4 regions of the Janthinobacterium sp. B9-8 genome follow, and region 3 is predicted to be linked to each of the others. Evidence: predicted binding sites of a transcription regulator. Region 3 holds the regulator's gene; each other region holds the start of a gene.

Region 1 (4,752 bases), 2.2 Mb from region 3:
AGAGCTAGCATTATTTGACCAACCGCAAGGTATAGCGATAGATCAGTATGGAACAATTTATGTTGCCGATAGTCGCAATAATAGGATAAGAAAAATAGCCGAAAATGGTGCTGTAACTACGCTCGCAGGCAATGGAAATGCGTCATTGCTCGATGGAGCAGGAAATTCAGCAAGCTTTAATTATCCAAGTGATGTTGCGATTGATGCTTTGGGCCAAGTTTATGTTGTAGATGCTTGGAATCACCGAGTTCGAAAGGTGAGTCAAAATGGAGCAGTTAACACTTTAAGTTATCTTGATGGGTCTCTACATGCCATTGCAGTTAGCGTTGATGGGAGCCTTTATATTTCACGATTATTGGATAGTGCAGAAGTAATTACGAAAATAGTTTATTAGATTTATCTTTTTAAAAAAGATCTCCCTCTTAAATTAATAAGGGGAAGATCTTTTATCTTAGTGCATTACTTCTTTGCCACATGATGGCCGCCAAAGGCGTTGCGCATCATCGATAGCAATTTAGCGACGTAATCGCCTTTACCTTGGGTGGTGTAGCGCTGGAATAATGAAGCTGCAATCACCGGCGCAGGAACGCCTAGTTCTACGGCTTCTAGTACCGTCCAGCGGCCTTCGCCTGAATCAGGAACGAAGGGTTGGATGTCGTCTAGCTTGGTATCGTTTTTCAGCGTGTCGGCAGTTAAGTCGAGCAGCCAAGAGCGGATCACCGAGCCATGGCGCCATGTTTCAGCTACGGCAGCCAGATCAAGATTTAGCTCTTTTTTGGCTTCCAAGAGGGCAAAGCCTTCGGCAAAAGCTTGCATCATGCCGTATTCAATACCGTTGTGAACCATCTTCACGTAGTGGCCGCTACCTGCTGGGCCTGCATGAATCCAGCCGCGATCCGAAGCCGGGGCCAAGATTTTAACGAAAGGCTCAGCCATCGCAAATGCGTCTTTTTCGCCGCCAATCATGATGGTGTAGCCGTTAGCTAAGCCCCATACGCCGCCTGATACGCCTGCATCCATAAACTTAAAGCCTAAGGCGTTCAGTTCTTTTGCATGGCGTTGTGAATCTTTATACATGGCGTTTGCGCCATCAATAATCAAATCACCTGGTGCCATTAGTGAGGTCAGCTCGCCAAACATGGTTTCGCTGATTTCACCTGCTGGCAGCATCATCCATACCACGCGTGGACTTGGCATTTCTGCAATCAGGCTGGCTACGGAGTCAAAACTGCGGATATTGGCGTGTTCAGCGGCAAGCTGGGTACGTGTTTCGGCGCTTACGTCAAAGCCAAATACAGTGGCTCCGCCAGCGGCCAAACGACGTGTCATATTACTGCCCATTTTACCGAGGCCAATCATTGCAATTTGCATTTTGAGCATCCTTGTTTGTTGGTTTTCGTTGCTGGGCTTGTGCCCTAGCGGGAATAACTTGCAGCATGAACCTTAGTCACATGTCTGCCAATTGGGAATTATGGCACTATGCATTGTGCGTAGTGCGAAGCAAATGCCTACAAAATCCAGTAAATGGCGTTTTTCGATGTTTTAATATGAGAATTTTGCTTATTTCTGCAAAATTGATCTCGATTAAGGCAAAATATATTGCAGTGCACTATGATTAAAAAGTCGTCATAAAGCGTGTGGGCTTTGTGAGCAGACTCTCTGTGTGTGGGTGATTGGGGCGTGCGTTGCTACTTTTTGGTGGCCGCACGCTTTTTTCTGCGCGCTATTCTGGGCTTAGTTTGATTTAGCTTAAAAAGCATTGCGCCATCTCTCTTTAAGCTCCCCTATGTTTATCATTCGGGGGTGCTTATGGCCCTGCCCCAACTTGTTTGCCCAGCGGGCAGCTTGCCTGCATTAAAAACTGCCGTCGACCACGGGGCCGATGCGGTTTACCTCGGTTTTAAAAATGCCACCAATGCCAGAAATTTTGCGGGCCTCAATTTTAGCGATGCGCAGCTCAGCGAGGGCGTGCGCTACGCTCATGCTAAAAACCGTGAAGTATTAATCGCGATTAATACTTATGCCCAGGCAGGGCGGCTTGGCGATTGGCGCGCTTCGGTCGATAAAGCGGCAGATTTGGGTGCTGATACGGTGATTCTGGCCGATCTGGGGCTGTTGGAATACGCCTACCGCACCCATCCTCATCTGCATTTGCATTTATCGGTGCAAGGCTCGGCGACTAATTTTGAAGCGATTAATTTAGCGCACGAGTGTTTTGGCGTGCGCCGTGCGGTATTGCCCCGCGTGCTGACTCTGCCGCAAGTTGAATACGTGATTAAAAACACCGAGGTAGAAATCGAAGTATTCGGTTTTGGCAGCCTCTGTGTGATGGCTGAAGGTCGCTGCATTTTATCCAGCTATGTAACGGGCCAATCGCCTAACACTCACGGCGTATGTTCCCCTGCGCATTTTGTGCGCTGGGAAAAACAAGGCGAGCGTATGGATGCCCGTTTAAATGGTGTGCTGATCGATCGTTTTGAAGCAGGTGAGCCAGCGGGTTACCCCACGCTATGCAAGGGCCGCTTTGAAGTTGATGGCGATACCTATTACGCCATGGAAGAGCCGACCAGCCTGAATACCCTTTCGATCTTGCCCGAGCTGATACGTATCGGCGTGGCCGCCATCAAAGTAGAAGGCCGCCAGCGCAGCCCGTCTTATGTGGCAGAAGTGACCAAGACCTTACGCATGGCCATCGACGCCTCCGCCGACCCACGTTATTCAGTCAAACCCGCATGGCAAGCCACGCTGGATAAAGTATCCGAAGGACATCAGCAAACCTTGGGTGCATATAGCAGACCGTGGCGATGAGTTAGTTCGTGTTTAAGCGTAGGGCGGGTGTAACCCGCGTATCTTTTTATATCGTTTCGCGGGGTTTACCTGCCTTACAAGTACAAATTGTGGGTTTTTAAAAATAGACCCATTAGGAATAGCAATGAAACTCTCTCTTGGCCCCATCCTTTATTACTGGCCTAAGCAGCAGGTGCTGGATTTTTATGCCGAGGCAGCAAGCTGGCCGGTGGATGTGATTTATCTGGGCGAGGTGGTGTGCTCGCGCCGCCACGAGCTGCGCAGTGCAGATTGGCTGGAAGTGGGGCAGAGCTTGCGTGCCGCAGGTAAGGAGGTGGTGATTTCATCCCAGGCGCTGCTGGAATCCGCCAGTGATCTTTCCAGCTTGAAAAAGCTGGCCGAGGCGGGCGCTTGTATTGAGGCCAATGATTTAGGCGCGGTGAAGGTGGCGCGTGATTTGGGAATGCGCTTTGTGGCAGGCCCACATCTTAATATCTATAACGGCGCGGCTTTGGATTGGTTTGTGGCTCAGGGCGCGATGCGCTGGCTGCCTTCTTTAGAAAGTAGCCAAGCAACGATCGCCGCTATTCTGGCGGAGAAAACGGGCGCCATTGAAACCGAAATCTTCGTGCACGGCCATTTGCCACTGGCGTTTTCGGCTCGCTGCTTTACCGCGCGCTATTACGGCTTAAGCAAAGACGCGTGCGAGTTCCGTTGCTTAGATCATGCCGACGGGCAGCTGATGTCTACCCGTGAGGGCCAAGGGTTTTTGCGCTTAAACGGCATTCAAACCCAGTCTTCCGCCTGCCAATCGCTTTACGCTGAGTTGCCACAAATGGCGCAGATGGGCGTCGACTATTTGCGTATCAGCCCACAATCCACCGGTACGGCTGAGCTAGTCGCTGCCTATGCTGAGAAATGTACTTATCCCGCAGCTATCCACGACTTCTCAACAGCTTATCCACAGGGCCTTGTGAATGGTTATTGGCACGGGGAAGCAGGCATAAAGGAATGTGTATGAAACGCTTACGTCAATTTGTCTTACTAAAGCTCCCCGAAGCGCCTCTTGCCATTGCCTTGGCAAGTAGTTTGAATCTGGTCAAAAACAAGCTGTGGCCAGAGGAAGACTTTGCTTGGCTGGCTGGGCGCAATATCCGTTTAGAAGTGTTGGATATTGGCCGGGGCTTAACGCTATCTTTTCAGAATGGCCGGTTTAAGCGTGGGACCGGCGAAGCAGACGTGACCTTTAGCGCCAGCCTTGCCGATTATCTGGTGCTGGCTCGCCGCTTAGAAGACCCTGACACGTTGTTTTTTCAGCGCCGCTTAAGTATTGAGGGCGATACCGAGCTTGGCCTCACACTAAAAAACTTGATGGATGCAACCGATTTCGAACCGCTTCTGGCGTGGCTGCCGAGCAAATTACGTGCACATTTGCCCGTTTGATTTTGTGTTTAAAAGGGGCCCAAAGGTCTGTAAACATAGAGAATACCGAGCACACAAAAAACACAAAGAAAACAGCGTAACCCAACAGGCTCCAATGTAAATCCTTCAATAAACATCAGATCTTAATCAGTAAATAAGATTGCCCAGATATAATGCGTTTCTCTTTTCAGGCTATTGGCAGATTATCAATGGATATCGTATTGCTGTTTAAGTCGCTCATTATGGGCATGGTTGAAGGTATTACTGAGTTTTTGCCGATTTCCAGCACGGGCCATTTGATTTTAACCGGTGATTTGCTCAATTTTATGAGCAAGGAAAAGCGTGATGTTTATGAAATCTTTATTCAGCTAGGAGCTATGCTGGCGGTGGTTTGGGAGTATCGCGCTAAGATTACTCAGACCCTGACGGGCGCAGGCAAGCCGGGTAGTGAGCGTAATTTGCTGCTGGCCGTCGTGATTGCCTTTATTCCTGCTGCAATATTTGGCCTCTTATTTAATAAGGTGATTAAGGCGCATTTATTTC
Region 2 (4,752 bases), 1.1 Mb from region 3:
ATAAAGTTGAGTGAAACCCCTTGGTGATATTGTCTTGTCCCAAGCTTGGGCCAATAGTGCGCTCTTCAACGATATTCATGGGAGCAGCAAGCGAGCCCGCGCGCAGTAGCAGTGCGGTATCGTTCGCTTCGGCAACGCCCATCGAGCCAGAAATCTGCACGCGGCCACCACCAATTTCAGAACGAATCACCGGCGCAGTAACCACTTCGCCCTTGCCTTTTTCAACCAGCACCATGGCCATGCGCTTGCCAATGTTTTCTTTGGTCAGCGTTTTAAAGATGGCAGCACCTGTGGAATCAAGGCCAATATGTACCGCAGCCGAGTTTTGATCATCAAAGCCCGCTTGCGCGTCACTGATATTATCCCCCGTCAGCTCTACTTCTTTTTTCAGCAAAATCGGACGATTCTGGCCATCGCTGCCGCGCTCGCTGAGTAGCTCAAAGCCAGCAGGTACATTGCCATTGAGCGCTTCGGCTACTTTAGCCTGATCATCTTCTACCATACGTACTTCTAGTGTGGCAGTACGGCCCAGAATATCTTTAGCCTTCGAGGTATCTTGCACACCTGGCAATTGCACCACGATACGGCCTTCACCCTGCTGTTGAATCACTGGCTCAGCGACACCCAGCTCATTCACCCGATTATGCAAGGTGGTGATGTTTTGTTTTACCGCGTCGGTTTTTAATTGCTGTAATGCTTCAGGAGAATAAGAAATGACAATTTTATTCTCACGCACATCAATCTGGCGCTGTAGCAAGACTTTGCGTAAAGCCTTAGCCGCTTCCTTGGTTGTCTCATCATCACGCAGCTGCACTTCAACGCTGTCGCGGGTTGATACAATCCGGCCATAGCGAATTTTCTTTTCTTTTAGCTCACGGCGCACATCACCTGCGGTTTTCTCTAAAGCCTTATCAACGGCAGCTTTCATATCCACTTCAAGCAAGAAGTGCACACCACCGCGTAAATCCAGCCCCAGAGACATCGGCTTAGCCCCGATCTTGGTCAACCAGGACGGCGTATCCGATAAGAGATTTAAAGCCACGCTGTAATCATCGCCCAGCTTAGCTTGTAACAGCTCTTTAGCCTTTAACTGGATTTCCGTGTCTTTAAAGCGAAATTTCACCGAATTGCTATCAAGGAACACATCTTCGGTTTTTACACCGGCACTTTTTAAAATGGCCTCAGCACTTTGCTGTAGCGCGGCATCTACCTTCACCGTGGCGCGAACGCTGGCAATTTGTACTGCCGGGCTTTCACCAAACAGATTAGGCAGGGTGTAGAGCGTTGCCAAAGCAACGGACAGAATAATTATTAGGTATTTCCAAAGCGGGTAGCGATTCATGGCAGGACCCAGAAATGCACAAAAGGCGGTGCAGTTGTTAGCACAAACTGCACCGCCTTATTGGCTTTACTTGTTATTTTTAATAGTGCCTTTTTCCAAACGCGCAGCAACCGCAGCACGTTGGAACAGGATTTCTACGCCATCAGCTAATTCAAGAGTGACATATTGCTCGCTCACCTTGGTGATGCGACCAGCCATACCACCACTGGTAACCACTTCATCGCCTTTAGACAGAGCAGCCAGCATGGCTTGTTGTTCTTTAGCGCGTTTTTGTTGTGGGCGAATCAACATAAAGTAGAACAAAACAAAAATCACGATCATAGGAAGAAAAGACATAAAGTCCATTCCTGCCGCAGGTGCGGCGCCTGTTGCATACGCGGGTGCAATGAACATATCGGGTCGGTTCCGTGTCAATAAAGCAAAGCGGCCCATTCTAGCGGGTGAACCACACAAAATCTACCCAGCTTTTTTGCCTTCAGTCATCAAACCCGCTTTATAAACCGCATGTCCTGTATTTTGACCTCGGCAACTTTGCTTTTCACGAAAATAAAAGGGAACTTTAGCCAAACTGAATAGTCGGCCCGATAAAAACAAATCATCAGCAGCCCCTAATATGAAAAAAACAGAGGCTTGCCGCACAAAACCGCCGCTTAGCTCACCATTCACTTGGCCCAGAAACGCTCCAGCCAGCTTTTTTTATGCCAGGTTGCTTGTGCTCCGCGGGATAAAAAATGCTCGGTATAACGCTTATCGCCTTCCATAATATGATTGGTCAGCCAGTTTCTTAAAAAATGCATCAATTCAAAAGTAACCGCCTCGCCCCCTGCCAGGCGAGCTTGCAAGCCATTCATTTGCTTTATTAAATCTTCGTGATGTTGCTTATGTGCATCGTAATCGGGGTAGCCTAAAATACGCATCAGGCTTTCTTCCACTGTGAAATGAGTTCTTGTGTAATCGGCAAGACGCCCCAGAATAAGCACCGATGCCTCGCTGCCATGATGTAAGCGAATGGCATCATGTAGCTCATTAAGTAAATCGATCAACACCTTGTGTTGCTCATCAATTTCCTGAATACCGACCGACAGCTCATCGTTCCACTCAAAAAATACTGACATTTCGCGTCTCTCCCTGACTATTTAGAAAGAATTTTGCAGATAAAATGTCATCTAAATATTGAGCCATATCAATATTTAAATAAGCCTAGGGAAAGCCTGAATAAGGTTTAAGCCTTGTGCTTCCTAAATAAAAGCCAGCCTGATGCGCCCTGCAAAATACTAACAAGCCCTTATTTGCGCTTTGCAGGGGCGCTATAATCACCAGAACACCGCAAAAACGTTCTCAAAAGAAGGCGGGAATGCGACAATACCGCCGAGAATCTCTATTAGGTAAGCAAAATGCCCTGGCAAGAACTACGCATCACCACTGAATCATCCCAAGCTGAACGCTTTTCTGACGCACTTTTTGATCTAGGTGCGTTGTCTGTCAGCGTGGAAGACGCTGCCGCGGGCACCGACGCAGAAAAGCCGATCTTTGGCGAGCCGGGTGAGCCGGTCGATCAGATGTGGGAAAACAGCGTGGTGCTCGCCCTGTTTGACGAAGACATTGATACCCGCCTGATTGTCACGGCAGCAAGTAATACATTGAAATTAGCCGTCCCGCCCTACGATGTGGTGCGTGTCGAAGAGCAAGACTGGGTGCGTCTCACCCAATCACAATTTAATCCGATTGCCATTTCTGATCGCCTCTGGATTACCCCTACCTGGCATGAATGCCCTGATGCAGGCGCAATCAGCATTCAGCTCGATCCGGGCCTGGCTTTTGGCACGGGCAGCCATCCGACGACACGCCTTTGCTTAAAATGGCTGGATAGCCATCTTGCTGGCGGTGAAAAGCTGCTGGATTACGGTTGTGGCTCTGGAATTTTAGCCATTGCGGGTATGAAGCTTGGAGCCGCTTCTGCGGCAGGGGTCGATATCGATCCACAAGCGATGACCGCATCAAGACAAAATGCGGAGCAAAATGCGGTTGAAGTGCAGTTTTACTTACCCGATGCAGAGCCAGCAGACACTTATGATGTGGTGATTGCCAATATTCTGACTAATCCTCTCAAAGCCTTAGCGCCTATGCTGGCTGCAAAAGTAAAAACAGCTGGCCGCATCGCTTTATCGGGCATTCTAGCCGAGCAGGCAGATGAAGTGATCGCCATTTACAGCCAGTGGTTTGCCATGAATGCGCCGCAAATTGAAGACGGCTGGGTCTGCTTATCCGGTATTCGTAAATAAATGAACGATATTACCCGTTGCCCAAACTGCCAAACCGCTTTTCGCGTAACGGAAGCGCAGTTGCAAGCCCACCGCGGCAAGGTTCGCTGTGGGCGCTGCGCCTTTGTCTTTAATGCCAAAGAATGCATTGAAAGCGAGCAGATCGCAGAAACGATCAGCACGCCCATTATGGCTACTGCAAAGCCACAGGCTGCACAGATCATCACAGCAGTTGCGCCCGCAGCCAATGTATCAAGCGAAGCTGCCAAGCCACTAGCTGCAGCGCCGCCAAGCCCTGCTATAGCCTGCCCGGCACCGCCGGTAACGCGGCCCAAGCGCATCGTGCCCGACCCCGCACCACAGATTGAAGTTGATTTTGATATCACAGCCTCCGACAACCACGGACCGGTGATTGAAATTGAAATCAAAGCACCGCCAGAGCCAGTGAGTAAACCGGCTGCTCCAATTGAAGAAAGCCATCCCTCTGAAGAAAGCCATCACGATTATCGCCCCATTTATACGGGCGACGAAGAGGGCTTACTTGAGCCGCCACCCCGCTCCAAATGGCAAGCTCTATTGATCGGGATAAGTATTATTCTGATGCTCAGCTTTATAGCGCAACTGGGTTATCAGCAGCGCACGCAAATTTCGATGGAGTTTCCTTGGCTACGGCCCAAGCTTATCCTTGCCTGCCAAGCGCTGGGCTGCACTATGCCGCTGCCTGAGAATGCAGAAATGCTGCGCTCTGAATGGTCGGAGCTTAGCTATGTGCCCGAGTTTCCCAATATTATTCAACTGAATGCCACCTTGCGAAACCTGGCTCAGTACGAGCAAGCCCTGCCCATGCTGGAAGTCACGCTGACCGATGATCAAGAGCGCATCGTACTCAAAAAAGTATTTAAGCCAAGCGAATACCTGAGTGCTGCCGATAAAAGACGCCTGAAGTTTGATGCCCAAGACGATTTACGTGCCTTTTTACAAATCGATTTAGGCGAGCTGCACTCCACGGCTTACTCCATCTATTGGTTTTACCCTTAGCTTTGATAGCAAGACCGGATATTTAAAACTAATCTATATCACTCAATCAATGCATGGGATCGGTCATGGCTACTATTTTGTTAAACCATACTGAAATTAATGTTGGGGGCC
Region 3 (4,752 bases):
AACCACAGGGCAACCATCCCCACAAAGCCCCTACAATCAGCGTATCCGGCCATCTTTTTATCGGTAAAAATAGCCGCATATAAGGTTGAATTTTAAGCCATAAAGGACGCCCAGCTTTTTCCAGCAATAAAATAAGAGATGACCAGCCAGCCATATAACTGCCAAGCAAAATCAATAATAAATTGGCAAGGATAAACAAGCCGCTTTTCACGCCTTGTAATGAAAGCAAGACAGACAAAGAGCCCAGCAAGCCCGCAAGCATACCAATCAGGCAATAGCCCAGCAAGCGACCAAGATTAAAACCCAAATGGTAATGCCAGCGCGGGCCCTTTGGGAGCTGCAAACTAAAGGCGGCAACGACACCACCGCACATTCCAACACAATGCCCGCCCCCTAATAAACCGGCCAGAAACAAAGCAAGAAAATCTAATTCCAGCATTACTTTATATCAACTTAGAATAGCTCCCTGCGCGAGGGGCATGACGCAAATAGCGGTCAAAAACCATGGCAATCGAGCGGATCAAAAAGCGCCCCTTAGGGCTGACAATGATTGAATCGTCCTGCACTTCAAGCAAACCCTGGGCTTGAAATGGCATAAGCAAATGAATCTCTTCAGAGAAATAGCTTTTAAAATCAATCAAATAAGCCAATTCCACAGGCTGAAAACTCAATTCAAACTGGCACATTAAAGATTGAATTACCGAGCCACGCAAATAATCATCGTGCGTGATCATCAAGCCACGCTCTATCGGCAAACGATCTTCATCCAAGGCCAGATAATAAGCATCTAAATCTTTTACATTCTGGGCAAAACAATTGGCCACTTTGCCAATTGCTGACACACCAAAAGCCATCAGATCGCAATCGGCGTGCGTTGAATAACCTTGGAAATTCCGATGCAACTGCCCTCTTCTTTGAGCAATTGCCAGCGGATCATCAGGCAAAGCGAAATGGTCCATGCCGATATAGATATAACCCGCAGCAAGAAGCTGATTCACACTACTTTGCAAGATATCGAGTTTACCCTCTGTTGAGGGTAGCTGCCCAGCATCAATGCGTCTTTGCGGCATAAAACGCTCGGGCAAATGGGCATAGCTATACAGGGCCAGCCGATCCGGGCGCAAAGTGAGGACACGCTCAATCGTCTCATACATCCGGGCCTGAGTTTGATGCGGCAAACCGTAAATCAGGTCGATACTGACTGATTTAAAGCCATTGGCACGCGCAGCATCAATCACAACTCTAGTTTCTTCCTCCGTTTGAATACGGTTAACCGCTTTTTGCACCTCTAAATTAAAATCTTGCACGCCCACACTCATGCGGTTAAAGCCAATCTGCCCTAAAAGCGCTACAGTAGCCGCGCTGACTTTGCGTGGATCGATCTCAATTGAAAACTCGCCATCAGCTTTTAAATCGAAATGATGACGAATACCGTCCATTAATCGCGTTAATTGTGCATCGCTCAAAAAAGTAGGGGTACCTCCGCCAAAATGCAACTGAGAAATCTTGCCGCGCTTGGTTAATAATGCCGCCTGTATTTTTACCTCTTTAAGTAGATAATCGAGGTATTGATCCGCCTTACTCTGATCCTTTGTGATGACTTTATTACAGGCGCAGTAGTAACAAATAGTATTGCAAAAGGGCAAGTGAAAATACAATGACAACGGTCTTATTCCAATGCCGGGCTGTTGCTGGCGTACACTTTGCTCATAGCGATCTGCATCCATTACAGCAAATCGATCCGCAGTGGGGTAGGATGTGTACCTTGGCCCTTTTCCGCTGTGTTGGCTTATCAAGTTTCGATCAAAATCAAGTGGCTGTAAGACCGTAGCATTATTTTGAAGCATACTGTTCCATCCTTATTCATCGTATGAGTGCAGCTTGCCTAGATTCATTTTTCATAACCTTGATCGATATCAATATCTGTACTGGAAATAACTTGCAGTGGCTGATATCGAAAACACGAATTGAAACGCCCAATGACACCGACATCTCATATCCCAGTACGTGACCTTAGCCTCAAGCACTTGCGCCAAAGCTGCGTCAATTGCAGCTTGCGTGAGCTTTGTCTGCCGATTGGTCTTTCCGCTGATGAAATGCGCGAGCTTGATCACTTAATCACCCAAGCCAAGCCGATTAAGCGCGGTGAAGCGCTCTACCGCGCAGGAGAGCCGTTTCGCTCTCTGTTTGCGATTCGCTTAGGTTTCTTTAAAGCCAGCGTAATTTCTGAAGACGGCCGCGAGCAAGTCACCGGCTTTCATATGACCGGCGAGCTCATGGGCATGGATGCGGTTAGCTCTGATCTGCATACCTGTGATGCCATTGCCCTGGAAGACAGCGAAGTCTGTGAGCTGCCCTTCACCGATATGGAAGAACTCAGCCGCCGCATACCGATCTTGCAACATCATCTTTATAAAATGATGAGCCGCGAAATTGTGCGCGATCATGGCGTGATGCTTTTATTGGGAAATATGAAAGCAGAAGAACGCATTGCGGCCTTCTTGCTGAATTTATCTCAACGCTTTGCCATCCGTGGTTATTCTGCCAGCAGCTTTCATTTGCGCATGACGCGTGAAGAAATCGGCAGCTATTTAGGCCTTAAACTTGAAACCGTGAGCCGCTCATTATCGAAATTTCAAGAAAACGGCTTAATTAAAGTACAAAACCGCTTGATTGAAATTCTCAATCCTGACGCACTCAAACAATTGATTAACAACTGCCAACAATAAGCCACTATGACTCTATCCAATGGCCCTGTTTTATTTCTTGCCCCAGCGGCCATTCTAGAGTCATTGCAATCCCGGCTTAAACCCTTGCAAATGGCACAGCTCATGCTGCTGCCGCTTGATATGCAATCGCAAATCCCCCCTTTACCTCACAATGGCCTGCTTATTTCTGCAGGCCATGCTGATTTAGCAGGCTATTTGCAAAGTGCTCAATGGGCGCAGGCACAAGGCTGGCATCATATTGATCTGGCCCTGATTGGCGAGCCTCAGTGCGCCGCACACTTAGGCTGGATGATGGCCGCCAGCGGCGACGACACAGCCCTACAGCTTGCCGCCCCTCTGCTCGATACCTTAGCCCCGGCAGGTCGCAACAGCTGGCTGCATGCTGGCGGCAAAGGCGCAGCCAGCTTTTTGGCGCTGCTACAGCACATCATGATGCAGCCCCTTATTGAAAGCTGGAAAGTCATCTTTCCAAATGGCAAGCCATCGCCCAAGGCCGATTTAAGTAAGCTAGCCGAGTTGCAAACCGCACAATGGCAAGCCATTGCGCCACTTTGCCAGCAATATTTAGCTTTGGCAGAAAATAGATCTTTTCAAGCAGTGCACACACAGCTCAGCGCCTTCAGTTTGCCAGAACATCAAGAGCCCGCCGCTGCGCTAGCGCAATTTTTAATGCAGTTTTTTAGCCGAGCAAACACGCCCGCACCTCATCACCAGCCAAACAGTTGATCTATCAAACAATAAAAAAACAGCCCCAATTTGGGGCTGTTTGCTTATAAAACCAATCAACTAGCGCGTATTACTTTCCGCCCAAAGCCTTAAACGCTTGTGCCGATGCGGCTAAACGAGCACGACGCGTTTCGATCAGTCCCTGGCTGGCCGCGTAAAACTCACGCTGCGCATCCAGCACATCCAGATATCCCGACAAGCCCGATGCATAGCGTGCTTCTGCAAGTTTCAGGCGCTGCTCCTGCCGATCTGCAAGGCGTTGCTGGGCTGTTAGCTGCTTGCTCAGCCATACCTGATCAGATAACACATCGGCGGCGTCTTTAAACGCCAGCTGAATGGCTTTTTCATATTCAGCCACAGCAATCACTTTGCGGGCTTCGGCAATGTCAGCCCCAGCGCTTAGGCGTCCGCCATCAAACAACGGCAGGCTGATTTGCGGCAAAAAACTCCATGCACGGTTGCCGCCAGAGAATAAATCATCCAGCTCATTGCTCACCACACCGCCACTACCCATTAAAGTGACTTTAGGGAAGAAGGCCGCGCGGGCCGCACCAATATTGGCATTGGCCGCCACCAGCTTTTGCTCCGCAGCACGCACATCCGGGCGCTCAAGCAAAACGGTAGAATTTAAGCCACTGGGCAACTGCACCACTTCTGCATTTAAATTGGCCGCAGGCAGGCTGACCGTTTCACCCACCAAAACAGTCAGCGCCGTTTGCGCATTAGCCGCTTGGCGCGCCAAAGCCGAGTGATCACTAATGGCGCTATCTTGTGCACTTTGCGCTTGCAAAAGATCCAAGCGATTAGCCACGCCCACCTCCACGCGGCGCTTCACCACGCGCAGGCTTTCTTCCCGCGCCTTAGCGGTTTGCTCGGCAAAGCGGCTACGTGTTTGTAAGGCTTGTGCGCTGTAATAGCTATTAGCCACATCGGCGATCAGCGTACTGCGTACCGATTGCTGCGCCTCTTCGCTTGCTAGGTAATTGGCTTTGGCCGCCTCGCTTAAGCGGCGCACACGACCCCAGAAATCCACCTCGTACGATAGCAGCGCCAGATTAGCTTCGTAGCGGCGGCTGATATCGGCATCCGGATTACTACGGCTGATATTGCCCGAGCCATTGGCACTCACCGACGGCAAAAAGTCCGCCTTTTGAATACCATACAGCGCACGGGCTTCTTCGATTCTGGCCGTGGCGATTTTTAAATCGCGATTATTGATCAGCGCTTTTTCAATCACCGACTGCAAAGCAGGGTCGCTAAAATAGCTACCCCACTGTGGCGTACTCATCTCCGCAGG
Region 4 (4,752 bases), 990 kb from region 3:
ACCGGATAAGCCCGCAAAGATACCGCGTGCCGTGCCAAAGTGTGGAGTGTAAAGATTATCAAACCAGATACTTTCTTTGGCCATTTGGGTAAAGAAAGGCGTGGTTTCTAAGGGGTTACCGTAAAGGCTGGTTTTGTAGCCTGAGAACGATTCCAAATAAACCATCACCACATTGGGCTGGCCTTTAAAAGCATTGGCCTTAGGCTTGATATGGCGCTCAAAATTCAGCGTTTTAGCATCGGGATGATCCACGCCCAAATACGCGGCAATTGCAGGATAAGCCGCCCGCACATCGTCAATCGAATAGGTGTCTTTGGTATACGACATGGTGTCGAAAAAATTTAAAGCAGGGTTCAGCGCCACAGCGGCAGCAAAACTATTGGTGCTGTAATAAGCATCGCTCCAGCGCAGCGGGTATTGCGAAAACTTGCCGTGAATTCCCAGCAAAGCAGCCAGTACGGACACCAGCACAAGTAAGGACGTTTTCCACTTACCTGCTTCCCAGCCCGCAAAGCACGAAACCCAGCGCATCAAGCCCGCCACACCCCATGTCAGCAAAGCTACAGACAAAGCCCAGACCAGCGTTAGCTTGCCCACAGGATAAGTCGACCAAACCATCCCGGCTGATTCATCCAAGTTATATAAGAAATTCAGTACGCTGGCAGAAAGCTTAACGCCCAGATAGGAGTAATGGGCAAAGTCGACCATATGGCTAAAAATCAGCACAGCAAACACCAGCGCAAACCATACTAGCCATAGCCGTCTGGCCAACCCTTCTTTAAAAGGAGTGGTCAGCTTAAAGCCCCCCAGTAGCAACATCGGTGCAAGACTTAACAGGCCCAGGCGCAAATCAAAACGCGCCCCCAGCAATAAAGATTCCGCCAATAAATGGCCGGGCAAAGGATCGGCCTTATTGCCAAAAGCAGTAGCAAAGCCAAGCCGGATCAAGATGCCCAAGGCAATAAAGACCAGTATATAGACGGCGGTAAAGCGGAATAAGCGAGGGATGCGCATGGGCTGTGTAGGGTTCATTTTCTAGAAGCGCAATTCTACCTGATGTTTTGAATGTGCCCACCCCATATTGCAATCAAGTTGCATTAACTACAATCGACCACGCTTGCCCACAATGCCTGCTAAGCCCTGCCCGATAACAACACACCCGTCCAAACTAAAGCCGCCCTACACCTCATCCAATCGGCTGGAGCACCTTTAAAAGCAAGAGATTTGCTACTTTGGCTGGCCGTAAATCAAGCTTGCTCATCGCAATAGTAACAAGAAGTCATTACATCTTTTCGCCATAGAGGGCACATTGTGAAGCCGTCTCTACCTGCTAAATTTACCTAAAAAAAGTGAAAAATAGGCAAATCCGATCATTTTGCCAGCGGCCAGACTTTGAGCTATCAGCCTAAACAGATAGGGAGTTAGAATGGCGGCACAAATTTTAGCTCACCGGAATATTCAATGATCAAGCGTAGCCTTGAAAGTGTCGTCACCACCTGGCTGGCTGGCCTATTGGCCCTGCTGCCCCTTTTACTCACCATGGCTTTGCTAGCGTGGGTGGTCAAGATGCTGAATAATTTTCTTGGGCCACAAAGCATGGTTGGGCAACTATTTGCCCTAATGGGCCAGCCCATCGTTGATCACCCTATTCTGGGTTATTTAATCGGCTGGGCCATGCTGATTGGCGGGATTTACCCGCTAGGGATTATTGTACAATCCAAGCTAAAGAGACATCTTGCCTATTTGCTTGATAAAACAGTCAGACGAATTCCGGTGATTGGTGCTTTGTATAATACGGCAGATCGGTTTGTTGGCTTACTCGATCAAAAAGAAGACGCAGATATTGGCTCGATGAGCCCGGTGTGGTGTTTATTTGGCGGCGATGGCGTTGCGGTCTTGGCCCTGATGCCCAACCCTGAGCCCATCGAAATCGAAGGCCGCATCTATCAAGCCGTTTTAGTGCCCACGGCTCCTGTGCCAATTGGTGGAGGGTTGCTCTACATCCCCAAGGAATGGATACGCCCAGCCAATATCGGTGTAGATAAGCTCACCAGTATCTATATGTCGATGGGCATTACCCCACCGCCATCGCTCAAAAAATCCGCACAATCTGCCCCAATGGTTTATCCCGATCCTAAGCAGCTGGTTGATTAAACGAATATGACGAAGTAAAACCCAGATCTCGAAACACAGAAAACAAGGAGAAAATCAGTTTGGAGCTTACGTTTTACGCATACCGAACGGCATCCCCATACGCAGTAAGATAAAGGGACGATTGTGCTCACGCGCGAATAGCCCCCAACTTACCATCTTTCTTTGATCTGACACAAACCCTGCAATAAGCAAAATGATTAAGCTCAAATTTTGACCTGCAGGCAGATCCGCCATGACTACTACCGCATTCTTTATTCCAGCAGTAAATCTAATGGGCGCTGGCTGTCTTAAAGACGCAGCAAACACCATTCAATCCTACGGCTTTAAAAAAGCGCTGATTGTGACCGATACCGTGCTCAATAAAATTGGCATGGTGGCAAAAGTGTCCGAGCTGCTAGGCCAGCATGGCGTGGTATCGGTGGTATTTGACGGTGCTCAGCCCAATCCCACCATTGGTAATGTTGAAGCAGGCTTAAAGTTACTCAAAGAAAACGACTGTGATTTTGTGATTTCCCTAGGTGGCGGCTCACCCCACGATTGCGCCAAAGGCATTGCACTTTGTGCCAGCAACGGCGGAAAAATCGCCGATTACGAAGGCCTCGATCAATCTAAAAAGCCGCAGTTACCGCTCGTTTCAATCAACACAACAGCGGGTACGGCCAGTGAAATGACCCGCTTCTGCATTATTACTGACGAATCACGTCATGTAAAAATGGCGATTGTAGATAAGCACACCACACCTATTCTTTCGGTAAATGATCCTGAACTGATGCTCGGCATGCCAGCCAGCCTGACCGCCGCCACCGGCATGGATGCACTCACTCACGCCATTGAAGCCTATGTTTCCACCATCGCCACGCCGGTTACCGATGCCTGTGCACTCAAAGCGGTGACTTTAATCAGCGACAATCTGCGTCACGTGGTCTCTGACGGGCAAAACCTACAAGCACGCGAGCAAATGGCTTACGCGCAATTCCTAGCGGGCATGGCCTTTAATAACGCCTCGCTTGGTTATGTACACGCCATGGCCCATCAATTAGGCGGCTTTTACGATCTACCACACGGCGTATGCAATGCGGTGCTATTGCCACACGTGCAAAAATTCAACTCCCGCATCGCCGCCAAACGCCTCGGCGAAGTCGCCCACGCCATGGGTTGCGATGTGCGCTTCTTATCAGACGAAGCCGCCGCCGAAGCCTGCCTTGCCAGCATCCGCCAGCTTGCAGCCGATGTAGGCATCCCCGTTGGCCTGACTGAGCTAGGCGTAAAAGAAACCGACTTCCCAACCCTCACCGCGAATGCACTGAAAGACGCCTGCGGCTTTACCAATCCGATCCAAGCCACGGCAGAAGAAATTACTGCGATTTATAAAGCCGCAATGTAAAACGCAAGCGAAATCAATTCGCCTTAAAACAATAGATAACGCCGCATGCAAAGACAATTTGCTTGCGGCGTTTTTAATTTTTTACAGGTGCAGCACAGCAAAACCCAAATCTTGAAACACAGAGAACATGGAGTTTCACGGAGAAAACAAGGCTTGAATTAAGTTATTCTGCAGGTTTTAAGTAGTTTAAAACCCAGCAATTTGATTCGTATCGCAGCTGGTAGCAAGGGGCTGAAATCTCCCCTTGAAACACGCCGGGGTGAGGAACAAGCGGAGCGGGGTTTCGGCCAGAGGCCAGCGAGGCACGAGCGAGTCTCGCCTGCCGCCATCGCTCAAAAAATCCGCACAATCCGCCCCAATGGTTTATCCCTAAGCAGCTTGTGATTAAACAATTTTCCCGTCCTCTTTTGCCAATACCAAGCGCTGAAATTAAATAGCGCTGACTTTGCAATTAACAATTGCTTCAGTCAGCGCTATTTACATCATGCAAAATAGATCTTCGCCATCCATTATTCATAACTAAACAGTATGGGTATTCCTATCCGCAGGCCGATATATGCATAAAGCTTGCAGGCAAACATTTAATGATCGGAAATAACGCACTGACCCCTGCTCGCTGGCATTGAGCCAGTATTGCATTGAGCTTCCCCAGACACTTGAATTGAGCTTTGCAAAGAAATTCAAGTCATCGCCAAACATGGTCAGTACATTTGCAGCACGATCATCTTCCGAGGTAGCTGAATCAGCAATTTCAGCATCCATCTTTGGATACTGCGTTTCAGCTTGCTGGATAAACTCTTTAAACGCGGTAGGTTCTGGGGAAGGCGTTGAGGCCATCCGCGTAGGATCAACACTGCTATTAAAATTTTGCTGTGCCCGTGGTGTTTCACCAAGATTTATCTTCTTTTCGTCGCTCATTATGACCTCTGAGTGGATAAGGCACATCGCAATCGTTGCTGTGCCAACACAACGATTATGGCAAGCGTCTTGGGTGAGTTCTGTACGCTAGCTCTCATAAGCGATAGATACCCCCAACAATTTCTTATACTTCCTCCCCCAAAAGTCATTTTTACAAAAATTCCATTTCTCGATCCCTCTCAAATTGTTGTCATAAAAACACCTACGCAGTATCAGCCCACGTTCTACAATCCTTTTTACTGACTATGTTCGCAAGCAAACAGAAGGCCCCTTCATGGCAGCCCACCATAAAAAAG

Evidence for each region. The regulator FNR, encoded in region 3, switches genes on or off when oxygen is low (the NO sensors DNR and NnrR bind a similar motif). The targets are predictions, from matches to a motif close to TTGATNNNNATCAA.
Region 1: ubiU (ubiquinone anaerobic biosynthesis protein UbiU) is a predicted target of FNR. The motif match lies at 1,575-1,588, and genes of this name have one in related genera.
Region 2: VN23_RS01865 (bacteriohemerythrin) is a predicted target of FNR. The motif match lies at 2,516-2,529, and genes of this name have one in related genera.
Region 4: yiaY (L-threonine dehydrogenase) is a predicted target of FNR. The motif match lies at 2,317-2,330, and genes of this name have one in related genera.

What each region holds. Positions count from the first base shown of each region.
Region 1 covers NZ_CP014222.1:3,700,726-3,705,477, reverse strand. The annotation lists gene VN23_RS16745 (NHL domain-containing protein) at 1-394, shown strand, start outside; partial or broken gene gnd (phosphogluconate dehydrogenase (NAD(+)-dependent, decarboxylating)) at 460-1,386, opposite strand; gene ubiU (ubiquinone anaerobic biosynthesis protein UbiU) at 1,810-2,808, shown strand; gene VN23_RS16730 (U32 family peptidase) at 2,927-3,808, shown strand; gene ubiT (ubiquinone anaerobic biosynthesis accessory factor UbiT) at 3,805-4,230, shown strand; gene VN23_RS16720 (undecaprenyl-diphosphate phosphatase) at 4,419-4,752, shown strand, end outside.
Region 2 covers NZ_CP014222.1:439,942-444,693, reverse strand. The annotation lists gene secD (protein translocase subunit SecD) at 1-1,342, opposite strand, end outside; gene yajC (preprotein translocase subunit YajC) at 1,409-1,735, opposite strand; gene VN23_RS01870 (hypothetical protein) at 1,799-2,008, opposite strand; gene VN23_RS01865 (bacteriohemerythrin) at 2,005-2,457, opposite strand; gene prmA (50S ribosomal protein L11 methyltransferase) at 2,737-3,624, shown strand; gene VN23_RS01855 (DUF3426 domain-containing protein) at 3,625-4,641, shown strand; gene VN23_RS01850 (thiol peroxidase) at 4,707-4,752, shown strand, end outside.
Region 3 covers NZ_CP014222.1:1,513,685-1,518,436, forward strand. The annotation lists gene VN23_RS06905 (sulfite exporter TauE/SafE family protein) at 1-439, opposite strand, end outside; gene hemN (oxygen-independent coproporphyrinogen III oxidase) at 444-1,847, opposite strand; gene fnr (fumarate/nitrate reduction transcriptional regulator Fnr) at 1,980-2,729, shown strand; gene VN23_RS06920 (hypothetical protein) at 2,736-3,455, shown strand; gene VN23_RS06925 (efflux transporter outer membrane subunit) at 3,526-4,752, opposite strand, start outside.
Region 4 covers NZ_CP014222.1:2,504,116-2,508,867, forward strand. The annotation lists gene VN23_RS11150 (LTA synthase family protein) at 1-1,032, opposite strand, end outside; gene VN23_RS11155 (DUF502 domain-containing protein) at 1,462-2,154, shown strand; gene yiaY (L-threonine dehydrogenase) at 2,387-3,538, shown strand; gene VN23_RS11165 (hypothetical protein) at 4,058-4,456, opposite strand.